DNA from 3 places in the Shewanella sp. 3_MG-2023 genome. Region 1 is predicted to be linked to each of the others. Evidence: predicted binding sites of a transcription regulator. Region 1 holds the regulator's gene; each other region holds the start of a gene.
The links. Region 1 encodes LexA, which represses DNA repair genes until DNA is damaged. Its sites were predicted from a motif close to TACTGTATNNNNATACAGTA; they were not measured.
Positions count from the first base shown of each region.

Region 1 (3,781 bases):
TCAGTTGCCGTTAGCTGCTTGGCAAACGCTTGCATCGCAGTGCCAGGCTTACCATTAACGACAATATCGATATGACCAGACACTGGGCCTTTAATCATTGGACTGCCAATTAGGGAAGGGAAGACGCCAGGTAAACCAGCACCATTAGGTTGGTGGCAAGCCGCGCAGCGACCCATGTAGATTTGTTCGCCTTGGGCCATTAACTCGTCATAGCTAAGGGTTTGGCTCAGTGAGGCTTGTGCAGCGGCTTTAGCATCGACAGCAAATTGCTTTTGGTCGATTAGCCATTGGTCAAAGTCTGCTTCTGAGACGGCTTCAACAACAATAGGCATAAAGCCATGATCTTTACCGCATAGTTCGGCACATTGGCCTCGATAAGTACCTATTTTATCGATTTTAGTCCAAGCTTCATTGATGAAACCAGGATTTGCATCTTTTTTAACGGCAAATGCTGGTACCCACCAAGAGTGGATAACGTCATCCGAGGTCATTAAAAAACGTACTTTACGATTTATTGGTAAAACCAGCGGCTTATCGACCTCTAAAAGATAGGTGTCGGTTTTATCTGCGGTGCCAGTAATTTGGTCTGCTGGGGTAGATAATAAACTGAAAAACTCGACATCTTCATTGAAATAGCTGTAATGCCATTTCCATTGAGAGCCCGTCACTTTGACTGTCAGTTCAGCATCGCTGGGATCTTCCATAGCAATCAGCGTTTTTGTTGCTGGGATTGCCATGCCAATTAGGATTAGAAATGGCAATACTGTCCAAGCTATTTCAACCTTGGTACTGTCATGAAAGTCGGCTGCAACTGCACCCTTAGATTTTCTGTGATAGATCATGGAATAAATCATGATCCCAAAGACCACGACACCAATGGCGCAACAGATATACAAAATAATCATATGCAGGTCGTAAACCTGGCCACTGATCTCTGTTACACCTTGAGTCATGTTTAAGGGCATCTCTGCCGCTGTGAGTGGGGTTGCAAGCAACGCCACCATTAATCCGTACAACAATCGCTTCACAAGACTACTCCTCTGCTAATTGCGAATTGCAATTACAAAGAAAAGCCACACAGTAATACTCTGCTCTATGCAAACTTTTCATACCCGAAAAAGTTTGATCATTTCAAAGTACACGGTGGCTTTGAGCTTGAAAACTCAATTATGTTATTACGTTACGGTGCCACACTTGTACCTAATACTGAACTTATCAATTATATTTGACGCTTTACATTCAAGGCTTTCTATACCGCACGGTACCAGCTCAATCTTTTAATAGCGTTTGTATCTTTTTGACATTTATTCTCGGCAGTACGATAAATTGTTACTACCTTGTTAACTACATTACTTGGAGATTAAATATTGATCAAGATCACTTTATCATCTAATTTGCTGAAAAAAGTGCAAAAAAAAGCCCCTCAGCGTAGTGAAGGGCTTTTTTAGTCATATTTTACTAGTGAAACGAGGTAAGGTTTACCCGAGTCGGTACTGCTAAAGTTTGCGTTAATGGGTCGCCTTCAGGTAAGTGAGTATTTACATCTTCAATGATAAGCCCTTGGGCTAAGGCATTTTTGGCAACCAATTGAATGCGGCGATTGTCGCGGGCATCTAATGGTGGTGTCCAAGTAATTACTGCACTTGAAGTACCGTTAGTGAGCGCTTTTTCCATCGCCCACAGGGTTTCGACTTCATCTTTGGTGTGAACTAACAATACTCTGTCCATACGAACATTGGCATTAGCAAGAATTTGCTTATAACCGATATGCGGCGGATTAATCAGTACAATCCAACGGCCTTGCTGACTTAAAATGGCTAACTGACTGCATAATTGAGTCAATTCAGTTAAGCCTTGGTTTTGGGTGCGCTTGGTTTCAATCCCTTGTTTAGTGGGTAAGGGATCAGATGCCATATCTACCCATAATCCAGGGTGACGCGGTGCATTGCCTATTAATGTGTTCATAACCAACCTCCATTACGAATAACGCCAACAGCAAGCCCTTCAATCGTTAGGTTTTGGCAACTTAAATCAACTTTAATCGGCTCATATTCTGCATTTTCAGCATGTAAATAAATAATATTGCCTTTCTTTTCAAATCTTTTCACGGTTACATCGTCTTCAAGACGTGCCACTACAACTTGACCATTGGTGGCAGTTTGCATTTTATGCACTGCTAATAAGTCGCCCTCTAAAATACCAATGTCTTTCATACTGTCGCCTCGAACGCGTAGTAAGAAATTAGCATTGGGCTTAAACATTTCTGGGTCAACTTGGAAATACTGTTCAACATGCTCTTGAGCAAGGATAGGTTCACCTGCAGCAACTTGGCCGATAAGTGGTAAGCCTGCTTCAACTTCCTCCTCCACCTGCACCATGCGGATCCCGCGAGAGGTACCAGGAATAATTTCAATACAGCCTTTTTTTGCCAGTGCTTTTAAGTGTTCTTCAGCGGCATTGGCGCTTTTGAAGCCTAATCGAGTTGCAATTTCTGCACGAGTTGGCGGCATACCTGTTTCGGCGATATTACATTTAATTAGCTCTAATATTTCAGCTTGGCGTGGCGTTAAAGGTCTCATATTGATTCCTGTTTTTTTATACAGTGACTGTCATTATATACAGTATCGGTGGTCGCGCAAGTATTAACCAAATTAATTTAACTATTATCATCTAATTCTTGTTGGCTATATATGGGGGCACGGTTAAGTATCTGTAATTTAATTATTTAGTTAATGAAGGTAAGTCAGCTTTTTAAACCGATGAAATTGGCTATTTCTCACATCGTTTGTTTAAACAGTATATTTATACAGTAGTGTTGATTGAAAATAGGTTGGTTGTTATTCGGATATGGCTATTTTTACTGAACAAATATTCTCTGTATAGACCCTTGTTAGTGAAACTGAACCATTATCTGGTATTCTATGGCCAATTAATTGATGTTGAATATGCGAACACTCATGTTAAAACCTGACTCAATCATAGCAAAATCATTACGTTGGATTCAAAAACTGATGGTGCACACGGTTGTTGTGCCTGAAGATCCCTTTGCCGATCTGAACTTAGACCCAGATAAACCAGTGGTCTATGTGATGAAGACAGAATCACTCAGTGATATTGCGGCATTAAATGAAGTGACCGCCAAATATGGCTTACCGAGCCCTTATGAGCGACTAGACGTTGATGGCTTAAATACCCCTAGAATTGTGTGTATTGAAGGTCGTAAGCCTCTATTTGGCAAGCGTTTAAGTGGCGAAAAATTTGTTGATAACTTCACCAGCTTATTAGCCTTACATAAAAAAAATGATCAACTTGATATTCAATTGGTGCCAGTGAGTCTGTATTGGGGACGTATCCCTGGTAAAGAAGATGACACCATGACCGCAGCCGTATTTGAGCGTGAAAACCCGACCTGGTTACGTAAATGGTTGATGATTTTGTTCTTAGGTCGCCATAGCTTTATTCAATTCTCAAATGCTATGTCGCTACGTTATATGGCTGATGAACACGGCACTGATGTCAGTATTGCGCATAAACTTATCCGTGTGGCGCGAGTGCACTTTAGACGCCAACGTAAAGTGATGACAGGCCCACAACTGCCAAATCGTCAGGCAATGTTCAACTCATTATTAAAGTCTGATGCCATTGCTCAAGCGATAAAAGAAGAAGCGCTTAATAAAAAAATTCCTGAAGACAAAGCCCGCGAAAAAGCTATTCAGTATTTAGATGAAATTGCAGCGGATTACTCAGACAGCTTAGTGCGTATTGCTGAGCGCTTTCTTAC
Region 1 is NZ_JAUOSH010000004.1:138,676-142,456, reverse strand. Features, by position in the region: gene coxB (cytochrome c oxidase subunit II) at 1-1,028, opposite strand, end outside; gene Q4591_RS03795 (cell division inhibitor SulA) at 1,459-1,965, opposite strand; gene lexA (transcriptional repressor LexA) at 1,962-2,579, opposite strand; gene plsB (glycerol-3-phosphate 1-O-acyltransferase PlsB) at 2,958-3,781, shown strand, end outside.

Region 2 (3,781 bases), on a different contig from region 1:
AGCAAAACGTTCATAACGACGTTTTTGCACTAAGGAGTACATATCAAAGGCGGGTTCGATATTGCCAGATTTGACCATATCGTCAAACGAATGCTGATACTGTTTAAAAGTATCAACATCAGCTTGAGTTAGAACATTGCGACGAAAATCAAGTTGTTGCAAATATCTTTCGTAAATCAACTCAGAAAAAGCATCATCAAGTTCAAAGCGATGATAGTGAGAACGAGTAAATAAATTCGTTACCCTTTTACTCGCAACCTTGTGTTGAGGCTCTTGCTCAAGTTTAGGTAACTCGTTGATTTGAATCGTTGGTGTTATTGCCCAAGCCGAAAAACCGACAAATAAAGTGGCAATCGACGCAGCCAAAGTGAGTTTTCGCATCAACAAGTTACTCCTTAAATGATCACGATAATAAAATATGCTCTGCACGAACTTTTACGATTAATCCAGTATCAAGCTGTACATGGATATCTTCTTTCTTGATGTCAGTGATAACACCAGGTACAGGGTTTTGCCCTAACTTGACACTAACACGTTGTTTTTGCTTAAGCTCGTCAAATTTAGCAGCAACATAATTAATTTTAGGTGCGGCAGGTTTTGCAGGCTTAGCTGGACGTTCTTTTTTAACCGGTGCTTTTGCAGCAGGTTTTCTTGCTGGCTTTTTAGGGGCCGCTTTAGCCGCTACAGCTTGACGCTTAGCTTTGGCTTTTTCTTGACCTTCTTTCAACGTTTGTTGAGCGTGGTCAATATGTTCTTGCTCCAATTCGCCACAATCTTGACCGTCAAGATCGATACGTTGAACACCCGCTTTAACGCCTTTCAAGTAGCGCCAGCTGCTTGTATAACGTCTAAGTGCTACACGTAATTGTGTTTTACTTACTTTAGAATCATCAGCCAACCTAGCAGCTAAATCTTGAAACAACCCAATTTTTAATGGCTTAGTTTCACCTTCTGCAATAAAGCATAAAGGAAATGTTTCATATAAATACGCTAAAACTGCGTTGGTGTCGGTCAACTTGTCTGTTGATTCCATTTTTACTTCCACGTTATAAAAGGGACTGAGTCTCAGCTTTCTTTGCGAGTACAGTCGTTTATCTTTCGTTAAACAGATCTTGCTTAACGTTCAAATTAGCACTTCTTATTCGATTGCTAAAGCAATTGAAACATGCTTTAACAAATTAACTCACTTAGCTGTAATTTTACAGTAAATAAATTTTATCCATAGCAATGCGCGCTGTTCGGTATTATAAAGCTCATGGCAGCGATTGCGACCCGCAATTTGCTATATTTGGTCGCTAATTAAGCAAATAGGCAAGATTCAAAGCTTTTTACTAGCATTTCTAAGCCTTTTCTATCGTCTGTATCAAAACGATTCAATGATGGGCTATCAATATCTAATACCGCAACTACGTCATTGCCTTGGCGAACAGGGACTACAATTTCAGAATTACTGGCAGCATCACAGGCAATATGTCCTGCAAATTGATGCACATCTGCCACTAATTGTGTTTCATCATTTGCCGCTGCTGTGCCGCATACACCTTTACCGATCACAATACGTGTACAAGCAACTTTTCCTTGAAACGGACCAAGAACGAGTTGTTCTTCACGCTTAATATAGAAGCCAACCCAATTTATATCATCTAAGTTGTCATTTAATAACGCTGAAAAGTTTGCCATTCCTGCAATAAGGTCGTCTTCACCGGTCATTAATGCCAGTACTTGGCGGTTTAATGTGTCATAAAACTCAGCTTTCATTTTCCATCCTAAGTGAGGTTTTTATTATTCTGCAGCCGCTTTTTTAGTGGCTTTTTTGTTTGCTGTTTTGGGTGTAGCCGCTTTAGGCTTTACGATCCCTTTTAATAAATTTGCAAGTTCATCCTTGTTAGATGCAAGATAAAAAGCAAGTTTTTCGACACTATTTTCCTCTATTTCCAGCTCAGCGCCAGAAATAAAAGGCACTAAGTTATCCGCAATGTCGAGCATTTTGTCGTAGGCGTCAGCTTCTTTCTTAGATGTAAACGTCATCTTCTCAACCCCTTCTCTTACCACGACAAACTTTGTTATTACAGCCATGATTAACCTCTTACTGTTTTTATATACAGTGCATAGAGTGTCATAGAACTAACTTCTGATGCAAGTATTCTGATTATTCTGGTATTATTAGGTTTTATTGTAACTTGATAAATAATATTTCCACTGTGTTTTTAATCAAAACAAAGCGTTTTTTATTATTTTATTGCTCATTAATATTTCACTACATGGACGGTTTTCCTTTATCTATGCCGAAAAGTCTTGACCCGAACACCATTATATTATGCCGCTCCTGTGACTTAGCCGTTCAAAAGCGCGCCTTACCGTCTAATGTTCGCGCGTTATGCCCTCGCTGCCATACGGCACTTTATGACGTTCCTTACTGCTCAATCAATGGCATGCTTGCCTTGTGTATCGCGGCATTATTATTTTATATTCCGGCTAACTTTTTACCCATCATAGAAATCAACTTTTTAGGCAGTGTGCGAACAACAACAGTTTTTGAAACGGCTGTGACGGTGTGGCTGCAAGGTTATTGGATAGTTGGCATCGCTGTGATGGCGGCAGCGGTCATTGCCCCGGGATTATTAATTTTATCGATTTTATTACAAGTCACCATAGTTAAACTTAAATTGCACTCCTGTTTTTGGCAAAAGACATATCGCGCACTGCTTAAAAACCATGCGACCTTATCGCAACTTACTATGCTTGAAATTTACGTCATTTCATTTTTAGTAGCTGCGTTTAACTTGTCTGACTTCTCAGATATTTATTTAGGCATGGGCACCTTCTGTTTTTGTATGCTGTTTTTAGTTATCTTATTTTTACAACGGGAATATAATTTAGAACATATGTGGGGAATGGCTTATGAGCGCTAACACTCCTGCGCGGCAAGGAATACAAATCGGTTTTTGTTTATGCACTGTTTGTCGAAAAATCAATAACATCAGTCGTGACCGTTGTAGTCGCTGTGATTCTAAAATCCAAACACGTAATCATGCCAGTTTACAGCAAAGTTGGGCGTTATTGATTACCGCAGCCATTTTGCTGATCCCAGCTAATATCTACCCAATCACTGTGCTCACCAATCAGGGCAAAGTCACCTATGACACCATATTTACTGGTATTGTGCATTTGGTTCACTCTGACATGATCCCTATTGCCATTATTGTCTTTACTGCCAGTATATTGGTGCCTTGGCTAAAAATTATAGGCTTAGCGATTTACTTAATCGCTATTAGCTTTAATCTGCCAGTTTCTAAAAAGAAACTCATGATAGGCTTTCATATTATTGAATGGATTGGCAGGTGGTCGATGCTGGATTTATTTGTTATTGCGTTAACTGTCGCCGTCGTTAATATGGGGCAATTACTTGATGCTAAACCCGCACCTGCAGCAACCGCATTTGCGTTAGTCATTTTACTGACTCAGTTAGCAGCAAAGGTATTAGATACTCGTTTACTTTGGGATCGCTTGGAAAAAAACAATGACACAAATTGAATCACCAAAAGTTGTTAAAAAGAAATTATTCTCGCCGATTTGGTTATTACCGATTGTTGCCTTGGCCCTTGGCGCTTGGCTTGGTGTAAAAAGCATCAAAGAATCAGGTATCGAGATTATTGTGCACTTCCCTAATGCCGTTGGTATCGATATCGGTAAAACCTTAGTCAAATACCAAGGTTTGACCGTTGGTAAGGTGACAGATATCAGTATCGACAATGAATTGTCTGGCGTTAATGTCAAAATT
Region 2 is NZ_JAUOSH010000003.1:33,771-37,551, forward strand. Features, by position in the region: gene prc (carboxy terminal-processing peptidase) at 1-381, opposite strand, end outside; gene proQ (RNA chaperone ProQ) at 404-1,033, opposite strand; gene Q4591_RS02395 (GAF domain-containing protein) at 1,300-1,758, opposite strand; gene Q4591_RS02400 (YebG family protein) at 1,783-2,076, opposite strand; gene Q4591_RS02405 (paraquat-inducible protein A) at 2,283-2,912, shown strand; gene Q4591_RS02410 (paraquat-inducible protein A) at 2,902-3,534, shown strand; gene Q4591_RS02415 (MlaD family protein) at 3,521-3,781, shown strand, end outside.
Region 2: a site for LexA is predicted at 2,088-2,107, ahead of Q4591_RS02400 (YebG family protein). Genes of this name have one in related genera too.

Region 3 (3,781 bases), on a different contig from region 1:
TGAAACTGCGCAGCTAGTGAATAACCTCAGCTATTGGCTAACATCAGAATATGAGCATAATGGCATTCGTATGGATGGTGAGCATATTTTAGATAAACTCATTTCATTGAGCCGAAAGGATAGCATTCGATAACAAATGTAATTTAATGTTCAGTTTTAAATTGATTAATATTGAAGTCGATCACACTCCACAGCACGTCGACAGATTAAATTAATTTTCAGTTAAGTAAGTTCGGCCATAATCTAACCTGTTCCGCCCTTTATGTTGTGAACTAGTGAATTTTTATGAGTAAACCCTGATTCGGTTTACTCATTTTTTTTGCCTGAAATTCCGCTATTCCCTTTAAGAACAATCGAGTGCGAGCGATGCAATACCTGTATCCCATGATTTATTCATACAAACTCTCTTTTATCGGCTTATTTACTCGAGCTGCGCTTACGGGAAGTTTTAGCCGTAGAGGTTTTACTTGCTGCACCTTTGCGTTTATAGCCACTACTGGAGCGGCGTTTTTTATAGCCAGGCCCTTTAATCCCCTCAAGAGCTGTAGGTAATTGATTTGAAGCTTGCTCAATCAGTTGCTGTAATTGCGCTAACAATGGCTCCATAAAGGCATCATACCTAAGCTGCTTTTGACTTATGGCATCAAGGCTACTTTCCCACAGCGCAGTCATATCCGGTGTGGTGGCTGTTTCTGGTAATGAATGGATCAAGCCAACGCCAACTGGGGTGGCAATGATTGATTTACCCTGCCTTAATAAGTAACCGCGATTAAACAGTAATTCAATAATGCCTGCTCGGGTTGCCTCGGTGCCCAAGCCATCGGTGTCTTTTAGGATCTTCTTCACTTCAGGGTTAGTGACATAGCGATTGATACCCGTCATGGCGCCAAGCAAGGTCGCATCTGTAAAATGTTTTGGCGCTTGAGTGGTTTTTTCAAGCAATTCGCCACGCTCACAATGGAGTTGTTGACCTTTTTTCAGTGGCGGCAAAGTCGCTAAATTTTCATCATCACTGCCATCTGCATTATCTTTACCCTGCATTTTCGCAAATAAACATTTCCAACCTAATGACAGTTCTTGCTTAGCTTTAGTGGTGAATAAGCCACCCGCAATGGTCACTTCAACTTGGGTTTCATCATAAATATAGACGGGGTAAAACTGGGCTAAATACTGCCGTGCAATATGAGAATATAACTGCGACTCTTTGGCTGATAAGTTTGCCAAATTAGTGGTTTTTTCAGTGGGAATTATCGCGTGATGAGCATCAACTTTACTGTCATTCCAGGCTTTGGACTTAAGCTTGGCATTAGGTTTATCTGCTTTAGCGGTTAAACCGGCATCATTACTTAATACTGCGCGAATAACTTGGGGTGCAAGGCCATGTTGCTCAGCAGGTAAATAGCGACTATCTGAGCGCGGATACGTAATTAATTTATGCCTTTCATATAGACTCTGACAGGTATCAAGTACCTCTTTAGCGCTCATGCCAAAACGCTTGGCCGCATCGATTTGCAGGCTGGATAAACTATAAGGCAATGGGGGGTTCTGACGCTTATTTTTTGACTCAAGCTTGGTCACTTCAGCAGCTTTGTTGGTTATCCGCCCCACCACATTTTCAGCTAAGCCTTTGGCGAGCACTCGCCCCTCTTCATCCATATATGGCTGACATGCTTCACTGGGTTTCCACTTAGCCGAAAAGCCTTCTTGGTTATCGGTCAGTAAATGCGCCAATACTTCATAAAAAGCTTTGGGCTGAAAATTGGCAATTTCTTCATCTCGCCTTACCACTAACCCCAGTACCGGGGTTTGCACGCGACCAACAGACAATACTCCCTGATAACCTACTTTTTTGCCTTGAATGGTATAAGCGCGGGTCATATTCATGCCATATAGCCAATCTGCGCGGCTGCGGGCTAAGGCTGAGGTAGATAAGGGGACAAACTCTTTATTAGTGCGCAATTGCCCTAAGGCGCGTTTTACCGCCGAAGGGTTAAGATCGCTAATAAGTAAACGCTGGGTTTGAGCAATCTTGTCGGCCTTTACACCTGCATAGGAAATGACTTCATCCACCAGCAGCTGCCCTTCTCTATCAGGATCGCCAGCATTAACTAAACTCGATGCTTGTTTGATGAGCTTTTTTAAGATGCTCAACTGTGAGCGGGTATTAGTTTTAGGTTTTAACTGCCATTTACTCGGCACTATGGGTAAATGGGCTAATTGCCATGATTTAAAAGCGGGATCATAGACATCTGGTTCTGCTTGCTCTAACAAATGCCCTATACACCAAGACACGCAATCCCCATTGGCGCTCATGATAAAACCATCACCTTTTTTATGAGGCTTTGGTAATACATCGGCAATAGCACGGCCTAGACTGGGTTTTTCAGCAATATAGAGCATCATAGATTTATTAGACTTTTAAAACACTGTATGAAATTACAGTGTAATTTAGCGAATAGCAAAAATAAGTGCAACTGTTAATGCAATGGCAGGTTTCTTAGAAAGATAATCTGCCACTCAAAATACTAGGCTAAAGCATCAAAAAACACGCTTTTAAGGCGCTAAACTTAACCAAAAACAACCAATAAAAATTTACTTTAATTTGTGATCTTAATGCAAAAACACATCGGGAGATTAAGCTTTAATTCAGAATGTTCAGCTAGGAGGTTTATATTCAAACCATTGAATATAAACAATTAAACTAGTAATACCCCTAGTTTGTGATCTAGTCAACAGTTGCCAAGCAATCTTTACATTACGCTCCAATTACCCATTAAGAGGTAAGAAAAACATTTTGGAGTATGAGATGAAATTAATGAGCAAATGTCGTGTTGCTTTACTTGTGGCTACTGCACTGGGGATGAGTGCTTGTAATGATGGTAAAGATGGAAACGATGGCCTACCTGGCGAACCTGGTGCACCTTGGGTGCCACCAGTAGTGACCACATCAGCAGTAGCAAAAGTCATGGAATGGCAATATGCCGAGGGTGTCGTGAATGTTGAATTTTCGGTGGAGAACCAAGATGGGGTTCCAGTAGAAGATTTAGATAAAGTCCAGTTAATGTCAACCATCAAAAATGAAGCAGGTTTACTTGCTGACACTGTTGATGTGACTTGGGTTGCGGGTGATGATAACGCACCGGGTACGCTAACTCACGCTGGTGAGGGTATTTATAACCTTTCTATGCCACATGAAGCTGCGACATCTGAATCAATTGGTACTGGCTATATTCGACCAGGTAATGGCGAAAATGGTATGCCACGTACTAAACGCGTGATGTTTACCAAAAACGATTCTTATGCACAAGTTAGCACCACTGACGATGCTAAATGTGTCGCCTGTCACGGTGAATTTGAAGATGCTACTGGCAACGCAACGTGGGGTTGGCATCAACATCACCATGCAATCGACAATGACCAAGAAGTGGTTGTCGTTGAAGCATGTCTAGTTTGTCACACTCAAACTGAACAAAAAGATGGCGGCTGGGCTGAAAACACCATGGCAATGCTAGGACATGGTAAATTAGCTGATGGCGAAGGTGGTTATTTAGCTTCTGGCCACGAAGCATTAGCTAAGAGAATGTCCTCAGAAGATCCAAGTAAGAGTGCTTACTCAATGGATAAGTACCGCTGTTCAACGTGTCACATTGACGATGTGGTATTTACAGCATCTCTCAATGGCTGTACGACTTGTCATGCTAATTTACAAGATGCAGATAAAGATTTAACTGTTAATCACAGTAACTTTACTGACCTTGATTGTGCAACCTGTCACAATTCG
Region 3 is NZ_JAUOSH010000038.1:26,350-30,130, forward strand. Features, by position in the region: gene Q4591_RS17610 (alpha/beta fold hydrolase) at 1-133, shown strand, start outside; gene Q4591_RS17615 (DNA topoisomerase III) at 418-2,403, opposite strand; gene Q4591_RS17620 (hypothetical protein) at 2,807-3,781, shown strand, end outside.
Region 3: a site for LexA is predicted at 2,425-2,444, ahead of Q4591_RS17615 (DNA topoisomerase III). Genes of this name have one in related genera too.